One region of the Paenibacillus sp. LT-B23 genome, then DNA from elsewhere that is predicted to be linked to it. Evidence: riboswitches for the same ligand, from Rfam matches in the RefSeq annotation. Region 1 holds a riboswitch; each other region holds the start of a gene.
The links. A riboswitch is a leader RNA that binds a small molecule or an ion and turns the genes downstream of it on or off. The one in region 1 is predicted to bind thiamine pyrophosphate.
Positions count from the first base shown of each region.

Region 2: linked by a shared signal. The riboswitch ahead of thiC (phosphomethylpyrimidine synthase ThiC) and the one ahead of thiM (hydroxyethylthiazole kinase) in region 1 are both predicted to bind thiamine pyrophosphate.
Region 3: linked by a shared signal. The riboswitch ahead of ACWXW9_RS12930 (ABC transporter substrate-binding protein) and the one ahead of thiM (hydroxyethylthiazole kinase) in region 1 are both predicted to bind thiamine pyrophosphate.
Region 4: linked by a shared signal. The riboswitch ahead of ACWXW9_RS01390 (thiamine phosphate synthase) and the one ahead of thiM (hydroxyethylthiazole kinase) in region 1 are both predicted to bind thiamine pyrophosphate.

Region 1 covers NZ_JBSQBM010000001.1:542,328-547,673, forward strand. The annotation lists gene ACWXW9_RS02375 (sulfite exporter TauE/SafE family protein) at 1-641, shown strand, start outside; gene ACWXW9_RS02380 (DsrE/DsrF/DrsH-like family protein) at 676-1,164, shown strand; gene ACWXW9_RS02385 (metal-sensitive transcriptional regulator) at 1,241-1,507, shown strand; gene ACWXW9_RS02390 (hypothetical protein) at 1,694-2,041, opposite strand; TPP riboswitch at 2,116-2,225, shown strand; gene thiM (hydroxyethylthiazole kinase) at 2,279-3,097, shown strand; gene ACWXW9_RS02400 (YetF domain-containing protein) at 3,198-3,887, shown strand; gene ACWXW9_RS02405 (fibronectin type III domain-containing protein) at 4,150-5,346, shown strand, end outside.
Region 2 covers NZ_JBSQBM010000021.1:44,798-50,143, forward strand. The annotation lists gene acnA (aconitate hydratase AcnA) at 1-91, shown strand, start outside; gene ACWXW9_RS22535 (YitT family protein) at 359-1,195, opposite strand; gene ACWXW9_RS22540 (hypothetical protein) at 1,801-1,953, shown strand; gene thiC (phosphomethylpyrimidine synthase ThiC) at 2,059-3,846, opposite strand; TPP riboswitch at 4,029-4,141, opposite strand; gene ACWXW9_RS22550 (IclR family transcriptional regulator) at 4,249-4,992, opposite strand; gene ACWXW9_RS22555 (alpha/beta hydrolase) at 5,292-5,346, shown strand, end outside.
Region 3 covers NZ_JBSQBM010000009.1:72,293-77,638, forward strand. The annotation lists gene ACWXW9_RS12905 (TatD family hydrolase) at 1-494, opposite strand, end outside; gene ACWXW9_RS12910 (ABC transporter ATP-binding protein) at 491-1,447, opposite strand; gene ACWXW9_RS12915 (ABC transporter permease) at 1,512-2,288, opposite strand; gene ACWXW9_RS12920 (MTH1187 family thiamine-binding protein) at 2,285-2,578, opposite strand; gene ACWXW9_RS12925 (hypothetical protein) at 2,884-3,045, shown strand; gene ACWXW9_RS12930 (ABC transporter substrate-binding protein) at 3,089-4,135, opposite strand; TPP riboswitch at 4,329-4,438, opposite strand; gene ACWXW9_RS12935 (pyridoxamine 5'-phosphate oxidase family protein) at 4,706-5,140, shown strand.
Region 4 covers NZ_JBSQBM010000001.1:290,277-295,622, reverse strand. The annotation lists gene thiS (sulfur carrier protein ThiS) at 1-188, opposite strand, end outside; gene thiO (glycine oxidase ThiO) at 185-1,333, opposite strand; gene ACWXW9_RS01390 (thiamine phosphate synthase) at 1,398-1,997, opposite strand; TPP riboswitch at 2,292-2,400, opposite strand; gene abc-f (ribosomal protection-like ABC-F family protein) at 2,499-4,052, opposite strand; gene ACWXW9_RS01380 (hypothetical protein) at 4,257-5,246, opposite strand; gene ACWXW9_RS01375 (hypothetical protein) at 5,233-5,346, opposite strand, start outside.

The DNA.
Region 1 (5,346 bases):
TGTCCACGATAAGCATGTTTCAGGTCTTCTTTGCTTCATTAGCGGGAGTATTAGCCTTTCGCAGTAAAAAAGGAGAACCTTCCCTTGTGCATAAGGACCTTGTCTTGTATATGGGCATAAGTATTCTGTTGGGAAGCCTGATCAGCGGATCAGTGTCTCATTTTCTGGACGAACAAGTGATCAATATCATTTATGGCGTGCTGGCGATGATCGCCGTTGTCCTGATGCTTTTACTAAATAAAGGGAAGCCTGAACAATCCACAAGCGAAATTACGTTTAACAAATGGATTGCGGTGAGTTTTGCCTTTTTGGTCGGTATCATATCAGGCGTTGTGGGCGCAGGAGGAGCATTCATTTTAATTCCTATTATGTTAACCGTGCTCAAGATTCCTACCCGTACGACCATCGCATCCTCCCTCGCTATTGTGTTCATTTCCGCCATTGGCGGTGTCATTGGCAAAATATCAACGGGGCATATTCCGGTTATCGTAACTGTTTTTACGGTATTGGGAAGTTTGATCGGCGCACCTCTAGGCTCCAAATGGAACTTGAAAATGAACCCGGTTATTTTGCGATACAGTTTAGTGGTGTTGATCCTTCTTACTGCCATTAAAATTTGGAGTTCCATATTAGGATTTTAAATAACAAAGTTGCAGTGAAAAAGGAGATTACAGGATGAATCTGGAACAGACTCAGCAAAAAACAACTATCGTTTTATTTAGCGGGGAGCTGGATAAGGCTATCGCCGCATTTATTATCGCGAATGGTGCGGCAGCTTACGACTATGAAGTGACCATCTTCTTTACGTTTTGGGGGCTAAACACGCTGCGTAAGGAAGAACTCGTACGCACGAATAAGGGGCTACTCGAAAAAGCCTTTGGCTGGATGATGCCGCGTGGACCCCAAAAGCTTGCATTGTCCAAAATGAATTTTGCAGGACTCGGCCCGCAGATGATCAAGCATGTCATGAAAAAGCATAATGCGCTTTCCCTTCCGCAGCTTATCGAGCTGGCGCAAGAACAGGGGATCAAGCTGGTGGCCTGTACCATGACCATGGATCTACTAGGACTACAACAGGAAGAGCTGATGGACGGTTTGGAATATGCCGGAGTAGCTGCCTATCTGGGGGATGCTTCGCAGGGTAAGGTAAATCTATTCATTTAGGATGTCCTTATTATTTTTTTGGTTTATAATATACCTATACATGTATATGATTAAATCAAAAAGGAGTGTATACCTGATGGATTACAATTATAGTGATGAACTGAAAACACGCCTGAGAAGAATTGAGGGTCAGGTGCGTGGGGTGCTTCGTTTAATGGATGAGGGACAATCCTGTAAGGACGTAGTAAGCCAGTTATCCGCCGTACGCAACGCATCCGATAAAGCGATTGCCCAGATCGTGGCAGAAAATCTGCAACGTTGTATATTGGAAGAACAAGAGGCTGGTGGAGATACAGATAAACTTGTTAAGGAAGCGATCCAGCTTCTCGTAAAAAGTCGTTAAGGAGCTGTAGTCCGACTTGAACCTCAGAATGGGTAGGGCAATATTATTTCCCGAAATTATTGCCCTCAATCCATAAGGGCTGCTGAACATAAGTCCCTAAAACTCGATTAAAATACACTCGATTATGAGAGGTTTCTTTCGTGACCTGAATACCAAAATCCCCATTTCCCTTGGATATGATTTCATTTAAATGAATACTAGATTGCTGAACATCACGTTAATATGGTTAGAAAGCTGATCCAGTTCAATGCCAAAAAAGCGGGTATCCCAAATCTTATTGTACATAATCTCTAATCCATGGTATCGACTGCCTAATGAAATTGGGTGCTCTAAATTACGTGAAACGCGAATCCCTGAATTGATTGAACGAAGGATGATGTTCCTTTCAATGCGGTTGTTGTAAGCGGGCAATGAATAAGAAATACCGGAGAGAGGAGAATCCTTAATGAGATTGCCCCATACTTCGGAATCACCCTGTATTTTTGTAGTATGGTTTTGGAACAATATAGTAGAAGAAACAATAGATGGGTCCAAAAGCAAACCTCCAAACGTTTTTTACATGATCAAAATATCTATTGATTTTTGTATGACGAACCCGTAACATTAGAAAAAAATATAACGGGAGCCTGTGGAAGCAAGCTGAGAGTACGACTAAGCCGTCGTAGACCGTGTGAACCTGTTGGATAATGCCAGCGTAGGGATATAAGTGTATACATATGTATAGGCCAACAGTCTTTCACAGGTTCCTGAAGAAAGAGGGTTGGTTTTTTTATGTTAGATCAAATGGCTTTGTTGCTACAAAATATGCGGGATACGAATCCGCTCGTTCACAATATAACCAATGTGGTCGTCACCAATTTTACGGCAAACGGACTGCTCGCGCTCGGCGCTTCACCAGTAATGGCATACGCCAAAGAGGAAGTCGCAGATATGGCCCGAATTGCGGGGGCGCTTGTACTTAACATTGGTACGTTAAATGAAGAACTTGTAGAGTCCATGATTATGGCTGGTTTATCGGCTAATGAACATGGGGTACCTGTGCTGTTAGATCCCGTGGGCGCGGGAGCGACCCCATTCCGCACAGCCTCCGCTCTCCGGATTCTGGATCGGGTCAAGGTGGATATTGTTCGCGGTAACGCTGCTGAAATTGCACAAATCATTGGCGAAGACATACAAATTAAAGGTGTCGATGCTGGAGAAACAGGCAATTTGAATATTTCACAACTTGCAGTCAAAGCAGCCCATCAACTGAATACGATTGTTGCAATCACCGGCAAAGAAGACGTCATTACCGACGGCCGTATAGGGTGGATCATTGAGAATGGCCATAGCATGCTTACCAAAGTTACGGGAGCTGGTTGCCTATTAACTTCGGTGCTGGGCGCTTTCGCTGCTGTCGAAAACGACAGACTTACTGCTGGCATGGCAGCACTTGCCGTATATGGCGTTGCTGCTGAAATGGCAGCAGAACGAAAAGGTGGGGAAGGACCAGGAAGCTTTCAGATCGAGCTACTTAATATGCTGTTCGCGGTAACGCCGGACGATGTGCTCCAGTACGGTAGGGTGCGCGCATTAGAGCGGATATTCTGAACACAAGAGTATAGAAGGTGAAATGAACCACTGTTTATATAGAAATGGACAGGTGTAATAACCCGTAAGGAGAAATAACTTCTTGCCGGGAGGTGTATGTATGGAGGTATTCGTCACGATTGGTGTCAAATTGATCATCAGCTTTTTTGGTTTGTGGATTATTGCTTTTATTACAGGGCGGAAAACCCTTAGTCAGTTAACACCGCTCGATTTTTTAACGTCATTGGTTTTAAGCGAAATTGTGGGGAATGCACTATACGACGATAAGGTGAGCATTAGGCAGCTTTTGTTTGCTTTGGCACTGTGGTGCGCGCTGTCCTACTTTTTTGAGAAGGCAACGACCCATTTTGTAAGATTTGGATATATGGCGGAGGGCCGGACTGTGCTGCTCATCGATAAAGGCAAGGTTAATCAAGAAATGCTAGAAAAATACGATATTGAGTATACACAGTTACTTTCCATGCTTCGGCAGCAAAATATTTTTTCTCTTCGTGAGGTCAGGTACGCCACGTTGGAAACGAACGGCTCACTATCAGTCATGCGCAAACCCGAATACGAGCCGCCAACCGCTCAGGATATGGGGATAGGTGTGCAGCCTGATTTCTTTTCCGTTACGGTCATTGATAAAGGAAAGCTGCTGAACGAATCCATGAGGGGCAAGAAAATCGATATGGAGCAGATTAAAGCAAAGGTCCGGGAGCAAGGATATGGTGATATCGACGAGATCGCCTATGCGGAGTATAGCGAGGATGGAACACTGTACATTGTTCCGATGGGAGAGAAAACCTAATTAGACCAGGTTGGACCAGACATAAATTATCTTTTAGTATCCGCGCTGAGCGCGGCTTTTTTTATGTATACAAGTCCAGTTCTTGGCTTGGGGCATGAGCTTGTACTATTAGCCTAAACATTTCCTTTAAATATTCCGATAACATTTAAATGAACGTCTATTGCTTATGCTAGGCTGACATGGCTGGATTACAATAGGAGGATTTTGTAATCTTACCAACTGGTTTGACAAATACATATTGTTATCAAGGAGTGCACAGATCATGAAAAAGAAGGGATTGCGCCAATGGATGGCTCCGTTCGCAACGGTTACTCTGATTTTGAATACGGGATATGGCATCTTGGGAGGAACGGATGTAGCGGCGAGTGCGTTGCCTGCCAAAGAGCATAGCTGGAATTTGAAAAATCCGGGTATAGAGCAGTCACATGCAAACATATTAGCAGGTCAAGGGCGCTATGCGAAGGTTGGTTCGGGTACAGGCGTGACTACGCTTACAGAAGTAGATGGTCAAAGAACCTATATTAACAGAATTATAAAAACGTTGGCGAACCAAACAGCTGCTGTGAGTATTGCACCTGGAGAAGTAAGCCATTTGACAGCGGTTCCGGCAGATACAACAAAGATGAACTTGTCTTGGACAAATCCGACGGACACCAATTTTGACCATGTAAAGGTCAGCGTCAGCACGGACGTATATGTAGATAACATCAAAAGTAATTCTTATATGATGAGCGGCTTACAGCCTGATACAACATATAACTTTCGCGTGCAGACGGTGGATAAGAGCGGAAATGAATCTCAAGGGACTTCAGTACAGGCCAAAACGGCTTCTGTTGTTCCTGTAGATAAGACACCTCCAGGAGAGGTGAGCGGGCTGACAGCGACGAATTTGGGTTACAACGCTTTTACTGTGAATTACATTTTGCCCAAGGATGCTGACCTGAGCCAAGCGATTATCTATCTAAATGATAGGGAAGTGCAGCGAACCTTAGGTACGTCCTACACGTTTAGTGGCTTGATCGCTTCCACTAACTATACCGTAACGGTCAAAACAGTGGATAAATCCGGAAACGTATCTGGGGGGGTTAGTATTCCAGTTACAACCCCAACAGTCTCCGTCGATACTTCGTCCGTGCCAGATGTGACTGGAGCGACAGTGACGTCCGTTGGTAATCAGAGTATATCCATTTCCTGGACGAGACCCAGCGGGATTAGTACAGTTAGTCTATATCTGGATGGGCAACTGATAACAGATTCATCAGGAACGACATATACGTTCACGAACCTGAAAGCAGCTCGGTCGTATGGAATTACGATTAGGTCCAAGCGGAGCACAGGTGCGTTGTCCTCTGGCGTGAAGCTGAGTGCGACGACTAATTCGAGCACCAGTACGTCGGAAGTAACCAATCTTGAGGTAGACAGCAAGGATGAAACCTGGATAAAAATCACCTACGATATT
Region 2 (5,346 bases), on a different contig from region 1:
AACTGCCCGTCTGGACAGCACCGTCGATATTGACTACTACCATAACGGTGGCATTCTGCAAACCGTATTGCGTCAGATGATCGAAAGCTAAGTTTTTGAACTTCATATGTGAAGAACCCCTGATTTGCAGATAAAGCTGCAATCGGGGGTATTTTTTTATTTATATAAACCGAACTTAAGAGTTACCTAAAGCGCCACTGCGCAGACGGATGTTGCTTCGCTTGTACAGCACCATTCCGCCTACTCCGTTTTGATGTTCATTTTTCAAGTTCAGCTTATCTATATAAAACAAAAAAAGCCGCTCCCTCAGGACCGACTTCCAACCATTTTTACATATAACCTTACCTTCGCACGCCAGTTACTTCGAAATATCCAAAAACCCTTCCCCGAACACGTCCCGCACGTCATGAATGGTGATAAACGCTGCTGTGTCGATAGCCTTCACAATCTTTTTAAGCGCCGACACTTCTTGTTTACTAATAACGATATACAGAACTTCTTTCGGATTTTTCGTGTAGTACCCGTGGCCTGACAGGACTGTAACCCCCCGATCCATTTGGGTAATGACCATCTCGGCAATTTTGTTTTGATGCTCCGAAATAATCATGACCGCTTTTTTCGGATTCAGACCCTCGATCATAAAATCCATAACCTTCGTACCGACATACAAAATAACGATAGTCAGCATGAGCTTTTCCGGGCCAATAATAAAATAGGACGAAAACGCAACAATCAGATCAAAAAACAGCAAGCCATAGCTGATGTTCCAATCCAGATATTTGTTGGCGATCCGGGCCAAAATGACCGTTCCCGCCGTTGTTCCGCCTACCCGCACGATCAAACCAATCCCGATACCCACCAATACCCCGGCAAATACGGCATTAATCGTCGGCTCATGCGAATCAATCCGCCAGTTGGCCGTTAAATGTAAAAACAACGAGTTAAAAGCAACCGCAATCACGGTGTACAGGGTCGTTCTCTTGTCCAAAAATTTATACCCGACAATCAGCAGCAAGCCATTGATCACCAGATTGACGATCGAGGGGGACCACTGAAACAGGTAGTACAAAATAATCGTGACCCCTGTAACGCCCCCCTCGCCAAACTCATTCGGGATAACAAACAGATTAACAGCCAGCGCGAAAAAAAACGCACCCAGAATAATAAATGCGATGTCTGCAATTCTTTTTTTCATATATGTCCTGGTCCTTTCTCAAACATTTCAACGGATGAATCGCCAGATGGATTGGCTGATTCTATAGCTAAAACACGCTTACAACCAGTTCATGGTATCCACTCCCAAACATAAAGTCAATACAACTTTGACACTTTAATTCGCCACCAGACTGACTTCATATTGACTTCAGGATTTTGCAAAATTCGATTCCAGTCGCTCCCTAGTGCAATATATAGACGAACTGGAACATTTCGATCTATATATTGTTCATTGAAAGTCGCTTATTGGATTTTTGCAAAATGTCACTTATATAAGGGTATTCGACAAAAAAACACGGTCCCGACTACTAAACTATGAAAACGGGCCTCTGGCCCTTGTTCTGGACCTAGGCACATTTTCCCTCAGAATGACCATACACCTAATCCTCATTTTGGACACATATGACCATCTTCCTGTTTTATGTCAAAAGCGTTTTAATTTGAAAAAATGCGTTTATAATGATTGAAACATTACCAAGCAGTCTACCCGGTATTACGACATCAAGTACATACGAATAGTCCTATACAGACGTCCTAAGCAACTTAATCTGAATTTGACAAAATGGAATTGGAGGAACAACCCACATGAATACAATGAATTTAACTGTACACACCTTGATGCCTTTCCATCACCAATACCAACGTGCCAACGCAGTGAGTATGCAGAAGAAAGAAGACAGCTCGGAGAAGAAGCTCAGCTTTCAGGACATTTTGAATGAGAAAATGGGTAAAAAATAAAGTATCCGTTTATCCGGTTGCATGATCTCGCTTTACATAAGCTAAAAAGCCGTGGCTTTCTACATCATCTGTAGAGAACCACGGCTTTTGTTATTTATGCGTTTTTTACTGTCCGGCATCCCGATACTGCTCTGCCTTCTCACGCATCCCGGCAGCTACCGCTTCTTCGGTGTTCAGCCCCTTATCCGCCGCATAGGCGCGAATGTCCTGCGTGATACGCATACTGCAAAACTTGGGACCGCACATCGAGCAAAAGTGTGCTTCCTTGGCTCCCTCTGCTGGCAGCGTCTCATCATGGTAGGACAAGGCCCGCTCAGGGTCGAGCGAAAGATTGAACTGGTCGCGCCAGCGGAATTCAAAGCGTGCCTTGGACAAAGCATCGTCCCGCTGCTGCGCCCGTGGATGGCCTTTTGCCAGATCGGCAGCATGTGCCGCAATTTTGTACGTAATAACACCTTCACGAACGTCATCCTTGTTCGGCAGACCCAAATGCTCCTTCGGCGTAACATAGCACAGCATGGACGTCCCGAACCAACCAATCATCGCTGCCCCGATAGCCGAGGTAATATGATCATAGCCAGGTGCAATATCCGTCGTGAGCGGTCCCAGTGTATAAAAGGGAGCTTCCTTGCAAATCTCCATTTGCAGGTCCACATTCTCCTTGATTTTGTGCATCGGGACATGTCCCGGCCCTTCAATCATAACCTGAACATCATGCTTCCAGGCAATTTGCGTTAACTCGCCCAACGTATCCAGCTCAGCAAACTGTGCTTCATCATTCGCATCATAGATACTGCCTGGACGTAGACCGTCTCCGAGGGAAAAGGCCACATCGTAGGCTTTCATAATTTCGCATATTTCTTCAAAATGTGTGTACAAAAAGTTCTCCCGATGGTGCGCAAGACACCAAGCCGCCATGATCGACCCTCCACGGGACACAATTCCCGTCATTCTGCTTGCCGTCATCGGAATATACCTAAGCAGCACGCCCGCATGAATGGTAAAATAGTCCACGCCCTGCTCCGCCTGCTCAATCAGCGTGTCACGATACAGCTCCCATGTTAGCGCCTCGGCTTCGCCGTTCACCTTTTCAAGTGCCTGATATAGCGGTACAGTCCCAATCGGCACAGGAGAGTTACGGATGATCCATTCACGCGTCGTATGGATGTTACGGCCTGTGGACAGGTCCATGACCGTATCCGAGCCCCAGCGTACAGCCCAGGTCATTTTCTCCACTTCCTCCTCGATGGAGGACGTAACCGCAGAATTACCAATGTTCGCATTAATCTTCACGTGAAAATGACGACCAATCACCATCGGCTCACTTTCCGGGTGATTGATATTTGAAGGCAAAATAGCTCGTCCTGCCGCCAACTCCTGCCGCACAAACTCAGGCTCCACCCCTTCGCGGATGGCCGCAAATTCCATTTCGGGCGTAATGATCCCTTGCCGCGCATAATGCATTTGCGTTACACTATGCCCTTGCCGCGCACGGAGCGGAAGGTTGGTGACGCCGGGAAATTCAGCCGTCTCCCGTTTGGAGCCGGGCTTCAACCCGTTATCCTCCGGCTTGACGGCGCGCCCCTCGTAAACCTCCACATCCCCCCGTTCCAGTGCCCAGGCTCGCCGTAATGGAGGCAAGCCCTTACGGATATCAACCTGATAGGCTTCATCGGTCATGGGACCGCTCGTATCGTACACACGCAACGGCTCATGATGCTCCGTGCCCTGCGGCGTATGTGTGGGATGCAGGGCGATTTCACGCTCCGGTACGGCAATGTCCGGCCGCGAGCCTTGAATATATACCTTGCGGCTCCCCGGAAAGGGCTTCACTCCTCCTGTCTGTTCATCCACTGCGTTCCCTGCTGTTCCTTCTGTTTCTGTCGGTTTCATTGTCCATTCCTCCCGTTTCGATGAAATGACACACCGATCCGGAACCATCCCCAGGCTGGCTATCTATGCAAAAAAGCCGGTTCCCCAGGGAACCGGCTAATCTAACGAAACAGCTATGCAGACGGCTACGCACGCGGAATCATACTCCGATGCATTGCCATAGACAGCGGCTACGTATACATTTCAATGGCCGATTACTTCCCTACGCTGGTATGATCCAGATCAGGTGCAAAGGGTCCGGAATCTAGTGCGATTCCATCTCAGCCCAGCATTACAGGCTCCCCCAGTAACTGTGATAATTCTATTCGCATGAGGCGGCTATAGTTGACAACCCGCCATCCCCATCAGATTACTTCAAATTTACGGCTTTGGCAACCCTTCTCTGGTCCCTTTTCCCAAGGATTATGGAAGCATAAGCCCCATTTCCTTTGCCGCCTCGATCAAAATCGGTGCAAAATCATGCAGCGTCTCGGGTGCTAGTCGGCTGACCGGGCCGGATACAGACAAGGCCGCAGCGACCTGTCCCTTCCGATTCACGATAGGCGCAGCCACAGCAGCAGCGCCCGGCTCCCGCTCCTCATAGCTGGTCGCATAGCCCTTTTCACGAATATCCTGCAATTGAGCCTTATAGACCTCCGGGTCTACCAAGGGCGGCCATTCATCCCCGCTTAGCAGGGCTTCCAACTCCTGCGGCGGCATAAAGGCCGCCAGCACCTTGCTGGAGGCTCCTACAGCCAGCGGCATGCTTGCACCTACTGGCGCAACGCGGCGGATCGCCTGATTGCTCTGCACGGCCTGAATGCGGATACGCATGCTGCCATCGCGCAGGTATAGGCTGACCGTTTCGCCCAGACGGTCACGCAATCCTTCCATCGCTGGCTGTAATAGGATCGCCGGCTCGTCGCTTTGTGACAGATGGGTGGATAGCTCCCATATCCGAATGCCGAGCCGGTATTTTTCCGTTGCAGGATTCCGAACGACAAAACCCCGATCCTCCAGCGTGGTCAGCAGCCGATAAACGGTACTTTTATGTAAACCAATTTTGGAAGCAATCTCTGTTAGACCCAGATCGGAATCTCCGGTAAAACACATCAGTATATCAAGCGCACGCTCCACGGCGCGAACCGTTAATTTACGGTCTTCCATTGTGAACCGCTCCTCTTTGTTCCATATTCGTTTCACACCATGAAACATGGTTACATAAATTATATAGAATAGTCGCGGCTACTGTAAACCAATGTTTTTGTGACAGCCATATTACAGAACGAGAACAAACATCGACAAATCTTTGCATCATTTTTACTTTTCCGGTTCAGCCGTTGACTTTGGATAACACGCATCATACGATAATAGGTATCTATACGGACATAAACTATCATTTTCAAGTGGAATTGTACCTAGAATTCTATGAAACGAAGTTCATTTTTATATAAGGAGGCTCTTACATGATTTCGACATCCCAGCGCAGCTCTCAGCTACAGCATGCTGTCCAGGAGCCGT
Region 3 (5,346 bases), on a different contig from region 1:
GCAATATCCGCGTCCTCGTAAACAGCATGCAGCACAATCGGCTTGTTATGTTTTCCTGCAAATCGGACAAAACGTTCCAGCAGTTCTATGTAAGGAGCAGGGTCAAAGGAAACGCCTCTCTCCAAGGCTTCCAGCCGATTATAGTAGGGCAAGCCGACCTCGCCTACGGCAACCATATGCTCTACATGCTCGTCCATCCAGTCGAACAACAGATCAAGCTCAGCTTGCGATGGAAGAGGCTGTTCGGGATGAAAGCCAAAGGCGGGTCGTACCAGCCAGGGAAAACGCTTAGACAAACGCAAATTGGCCCGGCTGGAGGCAAGATGCATGGACACGGCTATGACGGCTTCGACGCTGCTATCAGCAAGCGAAGCGAGCAATAGCTCCTGCTGCTCAGGCGGATAGCTATCCACATGAATATGCGCGTCGATGAGCGGCGCGGGTGCTGCCGATGGTGTTCTCACGTCCAGTTTCATGTCCTTCAAGTCATTCATAACGGCTTTACCTCGTCACCTGAAGCATCCTCACGGACGCCTTCAGGGTTGCCCGTGTCGCCTTCCAGTCTGTGCTTTTCCTCGCGCATCCAGCCTGTCATTTTCCGCTTCCATTCGATAAAGCGCGGGTCGAGGGTGATTTCTTCCCTGCGAGGACGGGGGAAGGGAACGTCTACGACATGTATCACCGAAGCAGGTCGTGCCGACAGTACGTAGATGCGGTCGGAGAGCAGCAACGCTTCCTCAATGCTGTGAGTAATGAACAGCACGGAGCGGCGATTCTTCTCCCACATCCGCAGGAGCCATTGTTGCATGTCTCCACGCGTCAGCGCATCCAGTGCGCTGAACGGCTCATCCAGCAGCATCAGCTCTTGCGGACTGAGTAGCGCGCGCAAGAAAGCCGCCCGCTGCTGCATGCCGCCAGAGAGCGTATGCGGATACGCCTTTGCGAATGGGCCAAGCCCGATCTGCTCCAGCCATTGCAGGGCATTCTCACGGCGTTCGCGTTCGCTGGCGTGCCGGGGCTGCGCCGCTGTATCTTTACGCGGCGCGTTTTCCTGCCCGAGCAGCACATTGTCCAGCGTGGTACGCCACGGAAAAAGCGCGGGCTGCTGCGGCATATAGCTGATATGCCCACGCTCACCGGTCACGTCCTGTCCGTGCATACGGATGTTCCCCAGCTGTGGCTTGAGCAGCCCGCCGATGATGTGAAACAGCGTGCTTTTGCCGCTGCCGGACGGACCGATCAGGGAGACGAATTCTCCGGGTTTGACGGTCAAGGATACATCCTGCAATACAGGCAGTGAGCTTCGCTTTTCACGGAAGGCAAGGCTGATACCGTCCAGTTCCAAGGCTGGAGGAGTAGAGGAACGCTCCTGCTGTTCCACGGCCCCTTGGACTCGTTGTTCATCAGCCATATTTTGCGGTGATAAGTCAGTCGGATGCAGACTCATACGCACCACGTCCTTTCTTTGGTATACTGCGGTTCCAGCGTATTCTGGTCATACCATTTGGAAGCTATTCCTGATCGGGTTTCCAGCGTACCAGCCATTTTTCCAGCAGTAGAATAGCTACGAACATTAGCAAACTGAGTGTAACAATGATGCCAATGGCGGCAAAAATCAGATCCGTACGGTAGGCTGATTTTTGCAGATTCATATAATATCCAATTCCTTCACTGGCTCCGATCCATTCAGCAATGATTGCCCCCATCACGCTGTAGGTGGCGGCAATCTTGATGCCCGAAAATACTTGTGGCAGGGAATGTGGTAACTCCAGCTTCATAAAAATAGCCATTCGGCCTGCGCCCGACATGCGCATATAGCTCATCATCGTGCGGTCCGTCCGTGTCAGCCCGTCCATGGCCGCTACAGCCACGGGGAAAAAGCAGACCAGTGTAATCACCATCAGCTTGGGCAACACGCCAAAACCAAACCACACCATCAGCAACGGGCCGAGAGCGATGGTCGGAATGTTTTGACTAAGAATGAGCAGCGGGTACAGAGCCGATTTGAGAAAAGGGATGGTATGAAGAACGATAGCGATCAGTAGCCCTGTCGCTGTACCGATAGCAAATCCCGCCAGCGTTAAGCGAACGGTAGCCCAGGTATGTGCGCTAATCAGCGCCGATTGGGCCATTCCTTCCTGCACGATCAGGGACGGAGCAGGCAGTATCCATGATTCCACATGCCAATAGGAAACCGCTCCCTGCCAGGCCGCTAAAAAGAAGAGGACCGCCACAAGGGGCGGCCATACGCTTTTCCACCAGGATGCGTTTTTGCCTTTCGGGTTCATGGGCGATATTTCTCGGTCAGCTTATCCATGCTGATACCCTGCGGGTTATGTGCGATTTTGATCTGTGAAATGACACTTGGACTGCCCGCTTCTGTCAGTGCCTCGTGCATGTCTTTAACCACTTTCAGCAGCTCATCCAGCTCACCTTCCATGGTCGTGTCCAATGGATTCACCTGATGTTTGACACCAGAGCGCTGAATAACTTCAATCGCTTTATCTACATATGCATAAGAGTCCTCGTTATTTGGGGTTTTAGGAATCACTTGAATACTGAGCAGTGTGTTAGCCATGTGAATTCACCTGTCCTTTATTTGCAGTTTTTTTTGGGAAAATATGGTGGTTTAAGGTGGTTAAGAGATCGCTCCGCGGTTCATTTGATCTTACGATCGCTGTTGCCGTGGGATTCTTTGAATAAATTTAAAAGGTAAGAATCCCACGGCAAAGGCGAGCGCTTCGCTTCTTCAGATTCAAATGAACCGCTGCGCTGCCAACCGCCTTAAAAGCACCTTATTTTTAAAGTGGTTGTACGGCATTTTTTACACACAAGCGCACCTACTTAGCGCTTAGAATAAGACGAAACTAAAAAACAAACCAAGTGGAACGAGAACGAAGTGGGCGGAATGGTGCTGTAGAAGCGCGCTTCGGAAGCATCACCTTGCCCGGATTCCACCTCTGGATATTTATAAAAGAAGTCTGGGTACAACAGCGATGGGAAGCACCATCCGTCCGCGTAGTGGCGCTTGGTGCACGTCCCTAGTTCGACTTTATTTATTTGGTAATTTAGCGTTTTAACAAAATGATTAACGCTTAGGCAGGAAGTCGTTGGTGAAGGCTTTATCCACTTCCAAGGGTTTGCTGAGCAGCTTGCGCTCGTACATCCAGTCGGAGTAGTTTTTCCATACCTCCGCTTTTTGTACGCCCCATTGGGTGGCATCGTCCTGATAACGCGGGCTTAGCCATTTTTGGCTGGCGAGCACCAGCTTTTTATCCAGCTCCGGAACCGCTTTGGTCAAGATATCTGCGGCTTCTTCCGGGTGAGCGATGGTATATTCATAGCCTTGAGCGGTTGCGTCCATGAAGGACTTGACCAGCTCAGGATCATTTTTAATGGTCTGTTCGTTGCTCACGATGACAGGTGTATAGTAATCCAGACTTTTGGAATAATCTTTTACATACAGCATATCCAGTGGCTCACCCCGTAGTTGGGCTTCAATCCCGGTCCATGCGTAGAAAATCCAGGCAAAGTCGATATCCCGCTTCACGGCTGTAAAATAATCGGCATTGCCCATGTTGATGATCTTCACCTTGCTTACATCGCCTTTGTCTGCGTCCATGATGGATTTCATGACCGCTTCTTCTACGGGAGAACCCCAGCCGCCGTAGGTTTTACCTTCAAAATCCTTCGGGCTCTTAATCCTGCGGTCAATCGGGGCTGCGAAGCCTGATGTATTATGCTGAATGACCGCAGCGATGGATACGAGCGGTACCCCTTGCGAACGCGCCTGTGTGACGCCCTCCTGATAGCTGATACCAAAAGGTACAGCATTGGAAGCAACCATTTGATCGGCTCCGCCTGAGCCGGGTTGAACGATCTGGACATTCAAGCCTGCTTTTTCATAAAACCCTTTGGCCTTGGCGACATAGAGGCCCGTATGATTCGTATTTGGCGTCCAGTCGAGCACGACTTTAACGTCCTTGAGTCCCTTTGTCGGGGAGGATGCTTGGGTGTTGGTGGCAGGAGTCTCGTCTTGTGGTGCAGAGGGGGAGCTTCCGCCGCAGGCGGTCAGGGTCAGGGCCATGAACCACAGGCTGATCAGCCCAAGGCTTAACATTTTCATGCGCTTCATCGTTGTGTTCTCTCCTTTATTACCCGTAATCCGTCGGATCAGACAGCTTATGTTTCCCAATTCACAATAATAACTTCTGCCGGACGCTATCTGTTCCAACAACATCATCTTCAACAAAAAAAGCGCCCCGATGTTCCGGGACGCTTGCGCATGTATATACCAAAGTAAGGGATGGGCCTGGTCAAAGAAAAGGCGCATCTTGCTTAAGCATTCCTACGCTGGCATTACCCAGATCAGGTTGTAAGGGTCAGTGTCTTGGGACACACTCTCAGCCGGCCGATTCCAGCACCCCTGGCATTGTATAGTCGAATGGGTTATTCAATTCGGGTTTACTACGACGATTATATGCCTAGAAGGCGGGTCTGTCCAGCATTGGGGAAGAAGTGACGGTTCATTTGCCAAACGACAGGGTACACTTTTACTGTGAGCTTTGTTCTGATAATGACCATGATTCAATCGCTTAAAGTTGTTTTTCAGAATAGCTGCGCAGGTATGGTTTGATGAGCTGGTGTTGGATCATGGCATGGGCCTTCAAAGGAATTCTAATTTGCGAAAAGGAGTTGTTGTACCGTGGGTAAAACGGAAACATTGGATCGCAGCCAACTGGAACAAGCCATTGTAAAGGCTTTGGATAACAACAAATTTTGCTCGTTGGGTACGGTGGAGGGCGGCAAGCCGAAGGTACGCTATATGGCTCTTTTTAACGAAGGGTTGAACATCCATCTGGCGACAGATCGCAAAACACATAAGGTGGAGGAGCTCAAGGACAACCCAAACGCTTATCTGCTGCTGGGCTATGAGGTTGGCGGTACAAAGGAAGTCGTAGAGGTTGAGGCGACTGTCCGTGTAACGGCTGACGAGGGACTGCGCAAACAAGTGTGGAATGATTCGTTGAAGGAATGGTTTTCCGGCCCGGATGACCCCGATTATGTTATTCTGGATGTAAACCCGACTCGAATTGAGTATGTGGGCAAGCAAACCGGACGTCAGGTGTGGGAAAAATAGAAACGGATAGAGTATGAGAAAACCAGCAATTCTCCGAGTTTTTTGGGAGGTTTGCTGGTTTTTAAGTTCTCGGAAAATTAATTATTTTTTCATAAATAAATAGGGTAAATGACTACTCTTTTGTCCCGCGTTGGATTAAAATAGGAATGGTGGGTTCTAAACTTACATATATGTGCAAAAGTATGTGTATGAGGCCTACACCTTAA
Region 4 (5,346 bases), 250 kb from region 1:
AAATGTACAATTTCCAAGCTATCTCCATCCTTCAGTACCGCTTCATCATGATCTTCACGAGTCAATATGTGACGATTCAGCTCCACCACTACAGTTTTCACTTTCAAATCCAGCTCTTTCAGCAGCTGATCCACATGAATGATCCGATTGGAAAAGGTCATGTTCTGACCGTTAATCGTCAGCTTCATTTGCTCGCCTCCTTTATACGTTCAGGAGAAAAACCGCTTATTCCAAACTCAGCCTCACCAGCCCCTTTTAACAGAGCTGCTACCGCACGCCCGGTAGCTTCGCTCAGCAACACGCCGTTCCGGTAGTGCCCGACCGCGACATATACCCCTTTTACGCCGGGAACAGACCCAATACAAGGTCGCCCTGCTACTGCCTGGGGACGCAAGCCCGCCCAAGTGCGTATAAAAGAAGCTTCACGGACGCGAGGCAGCCAGGTAGAAGCACGGGCCAGCAGCCCCTCCAGGCTTCCAATGGTGACCTCTTTGTCATACTGATGTGGTAGACTCGTCGCCCCAATCCAAAGCTCGTTATTCCGCTTGGGCACCAGGTAAATATCATCGGCGTAAAGGGTATATTCCAGTGGATGATCCTTCAAGGAGACTGAAACAGCCTCACCCTTGACCGGATAAAGCGGATATTCAAAACCGACCTGCTCCAGCAGTCTCATACTATCCAAGCCTCCAGCAATAATGACCTGTTTGCAGGAAAAAAAACCACTGTCTGTTTGTACGCCACAAACTCGCCCATTCTGTACTACGAGTTGCTCCGCCTGTGTACCAGAGCATATTGTTGCTCCCAGTACGACAGCTGCCCCCGTATAAGCACGACAAAGCTGGGCAGGAGAAATTTGCGTCTCCTTTGATCGGTATATAGCCCCGATCACTTGACCATCCAAACCTGGAATTCTGCGGGCCAATTCTCTGGCATCCCACCACACAGGATGATCAACCTCTTGCGCAATAGCCGCATTCCAGCGTTTTTGCCCCTCTGCTTCCGAACGGAAGGGAGTCACAAATCCTTCTGTACGGAATTCCACCGAAACACCAGACAAACGCTCCAGGTCACGAACCAGCTCGGGAAATGCATCCCGGCTTGTGCGAGCGAACTGTGCCAACTCCGGGTCGGTGAATTCCTCACTCTCTGCTGCCAGCATCCCGACCGCAGCTCCTGAGGCTCCCTCGCCTGGAATGAAGCGCTCCAGCAATATCGTACTGCGCCCCTCCTTGGCCATATGATAAGCAATCGAGCTACCGATGACACCTCCACCAATGACCAAGCATTCAGCGTGTCCAATGGCTGGTGCCTCTGTTTTTATCTCTGGCATATGTTTCATCTCTCCCCTCCACTTACGATTCTGCTTGCAACGATCTCCTGCTTCCGTTTCACCACTACAGGCTGTGAACTACCAGATCCGCCATTTGCCTGTACGCCATCGCAGCCGCAACAGGGGACTCTGCCTCCCAGATGCCGGACATTACGGCAATCCCGCTTGCACCCGCAGTATACAGCTCGTGAATATGGCGTGGTTGTATGCCGCCTAGAGCAATCACAGGAATGCTCAATAACCTGCTTATGCGCTCAAGCTGTGCTATACCTCGCGGAGTAACACCAGGCTTGCAGTGAGTCTCATACACATGTCCATAGAGTACATAATGCGCTCCTGCCCGTTCAGCAGCCTGTGCCTCCTCCAAGGAATGCACCGACACCCCACAGCGCGTATCCTCTGAAAGTAAGCTTTTGACAGCTGCCACAGGTAATCCGTTAGCCGGTAGCTGGATAGCTCCAACGGAGGTCAGCAAAGCAACATCCATTCGGTCATTTACTGCAATTTTCTGTAAAGGAACTCCCAGCTTTACCATACTGCGGGTCAAAGCAAGCATCTCTGATGCACCCTTCTGCTTCAAGCGCACGTGTACATAATGAACATATGGATGAATAGCAGCAGCCACTTGGGCAGTATGTGCATATGCATCGGAATTGCCTTCCATCGTAATTACGTGCAATTCGATCTTTTTCTCACCTCACAATGGACTAAATAGTTGTAAGCTGACCCTGTATCTTTACAGTCTCATATCGTGCCATACGGTATGGACTAGCCACGTTTACCAGCAAAAAATGAAGGGGTACGGTATATGAATACGAACATATGAACACGAACGAAAACGCAAAAAACCACTTCCCGAAGGAAGTGGTTTAACGTACGTCCAATAACCGAACGGACCATTATATCCGTATACGTATATCGTCCCACGTACAAACAAAGTAATAAATTCGTTACCTCGTTTGTACGGCGCTCACTTCCCTACGCTGGCATAACCCAGATCAGGTGCAAAGGGTCCGAAATCCATTTATTCCGTCTCAGCCGCATGGGCGGCTCCCCTAGTGTAACTATTTTATTGTATCAGCTAAAGATAGCTTAGCATATTTTCCTAATCCTGCAAACCCTGCTTCTTGTGAAGCTTGGTACAAAACTGGATATTTAATTTAATTTAATTGACTTTACTTGACCATTCTTCCACATTCCACGTTTTGGTTACCCAATCCTCATAAAAGTCCGGTTCGTGAGATACGAGCAGTACCGTTCCTTTGTATTCCTTCAAGGCACGTTTCAGCTCATCCTTCGCTTTGATATCCAAGTGATTGGTAGGCTCATCGAAAAGCACCCAGTTGCTTTCCCGCATTAGCAGTTTGCATAGGCGGACTTTGGCCTGCTCACCACCACTGAGCGCGGATAGTGGACGGGTGATATGCTCATTTTTCAAACCGCAACGCGCCAAATGTGCCCTTACTTCATGCTGGTTCAAGTGCGGGAATTCATTCCACACATCCTCAATCGGTGTAACTTTCTCTGCGCGTACCTCTTGCTCAAAATAAGCTGGCTGCAAGAAATCCCCTTGATAGGTCTTGCCGCTAATCGGCGGAATTTTTCCCAGAATGGTTTTGAGCAATGTCGATTTACCGACACCATTATAGCCCACAATCGCAATTTTATCGCCACGTTCAATCGTCATGGACATTTTAGGCAACAGGGCATGGGTGTAGCCAATTTCAAAATCAATACCCTCAAATACCGTTTTCCCACTCGCACGTGCTTCTTTAAATTGAAATGTTGGTTTAGCCGCTTCTTCCGGTTTATCGATGCGCTCGATTCGATCAAGCTGCTTCTCACGGCTCTTCGCCCGACCTGACGTAGAGGCGCGCGCCTTATTACGTTGAATGAAATCTTCCTGTTTCTTAATAAAATCCTGCTGCTTCTCATAAGCTTCAATATGCTGGCTTTTGTTCAGGTCCGCCATTTCAAGGAACTTTTCATAGTTGGCTGAATAACGGGTCATCTTGGCAAATTCAAGATGATAGATGACATTAACGACCTGATTCATAAACTCAGTATCATGAGAAATAAGAATAAATGCATATGGATAATCCTTCAGATAACGTGTAAGCCATTCAATATGCTCTACATCCAAATAGTTGGTAGGCTCATCCAGCAGTAACACATTCGGCTTTTCCAGCAGCAGCTTGGCAAGAAGCACCTTGGTCCGTTGTCCACCGCTAAGTGCGGATACATCCCGATCCAGTCCTATCGCGGAAAGGCCCAATCCATTCGCCATTTCTTCAACTTTCACATCGATGAGGTAAAAATCCCCCATATCCAGTTGCTCCTGAATTTCACCCATCTCTTCCAGCAGCACTTCCAGTTCTTCGGGAGAAGCTTCCCCCATCTTGTCAGTGATCTGCATCATTTCCTTTTCCAATTCCAACAACGGGAGAAAGGCATCCTTCAGTACATCCCGCACGGTTTTGCCAGGTGTCAGCTTGGTGTGCTGATCCAGATACCCATAACGTACACGTGGAGTCCATTCCACTTTGCCTTCATCCTTAAGCAATTTTCCGGTCAGAATGTTCATCAGTGTCGATTTACCAACACCATTGGCTCCCACCAAACCTACACGTTCCCCTCCGAGCAATCGGAAGGATACATTTTTAAACAATGCGCGGTCCCCAAAGTTATGGGATACATTTTCTACAGTCAATAAACTCATAAGCTGTTTTTGGCTCCTTATTGTCATCGGCAATGCCGACTGTTCTTATTTCATATGCATTTCTTTCAAAGCCTTATTGTAGCACATCCAGTAGCCTTATCGGAATATTGAAAATGGGTGAATTTGAAGGATTTTGATATTGTCTGCTTATAAAAAAAGAAAAACCACTCGTAGGAGTGATTTATTTAAAGATTGTTTAAAGATTTATTTATATTCATTATAACATTTATATTCAAAATACCCTGCGGCTGCCGCAGATTTTTCATCCGTAAAACGCTCTGTCGCTTTAAATGGAGCTGGACAAGAATCTCTGTAAAAATATTTCATTCCGGTATCCGGCTCTACGCCGCCGATAATGGCTTGCTTCCTCACGACTCTTCCGCCACCAAACCCATAGTTATTATAGTACCTGTCTCCAACCGGAATTCCCTGGATAAACGCCATCAGCCCCACATCATCTACAGTGTTATACCATTCCTCTTGCGAGATGAGCGGTAGCGTGAAAGTATAGGATACACCATTATGTGCTGCCTTTTCGTTATGGAGATTAATGAGTCGGCCCAGATCCTCCTGAATGCTGTGGACAATGGTAGAACGTCGTACTTGCTCAAAAGCTTCCGGGTCATTAAGCAACGAGATCGTTGTCTGTCCCTGAAGTTCCTTCTGAAAGCCCTCTATCCACCTGTGATTCCGAGCATCATAGGCATGTACATAATTGTCCAAAGTAAACCCTACACTGTTACCTGCTGAATCAACGTAGGCATAAGGTTTTTTTTCACTCCATTTGGGTCCCTGGACAGCTTGTCCATGCTCATCTGTGTAAGATTCGGAAGCGAACGCATAATAGCCGTCATAGTCCAGAACCATAAGGGCAGGCATATAATCCAATAGTGCACGTTGCGCGACTGGATTCCCATCAATCCCCATATTAAGAAAAAGGGTATGCAGGAACGTGTGCAGCGCTTCTTCTTTATCTACACGAAAAAACTTGTCCGATCCATACCCAGCCTCTCGTTCCTGACGCTCATTCTGTGAAAGCACGACACCTGCATCCTGAACTGCGGTACGGAGCGCCGAGGTATATTTCATTTCCAATTGCTGTACTTCGCGCTGATTCTGCACCCGCAGGTCACTAACCACGCCAAAGGGCAGAAAGAGCAGTATAAATATAACTGCAAAATCAGTAATCTTCATTCAGAACCATGCCCCCGTAAGAAGCTGTAACCGCCGGTTTTCCGCTATCTGCCCCACCAAGGAGCCATGATTTGTACAAGTCCGCAGGAGTCCGATTCGT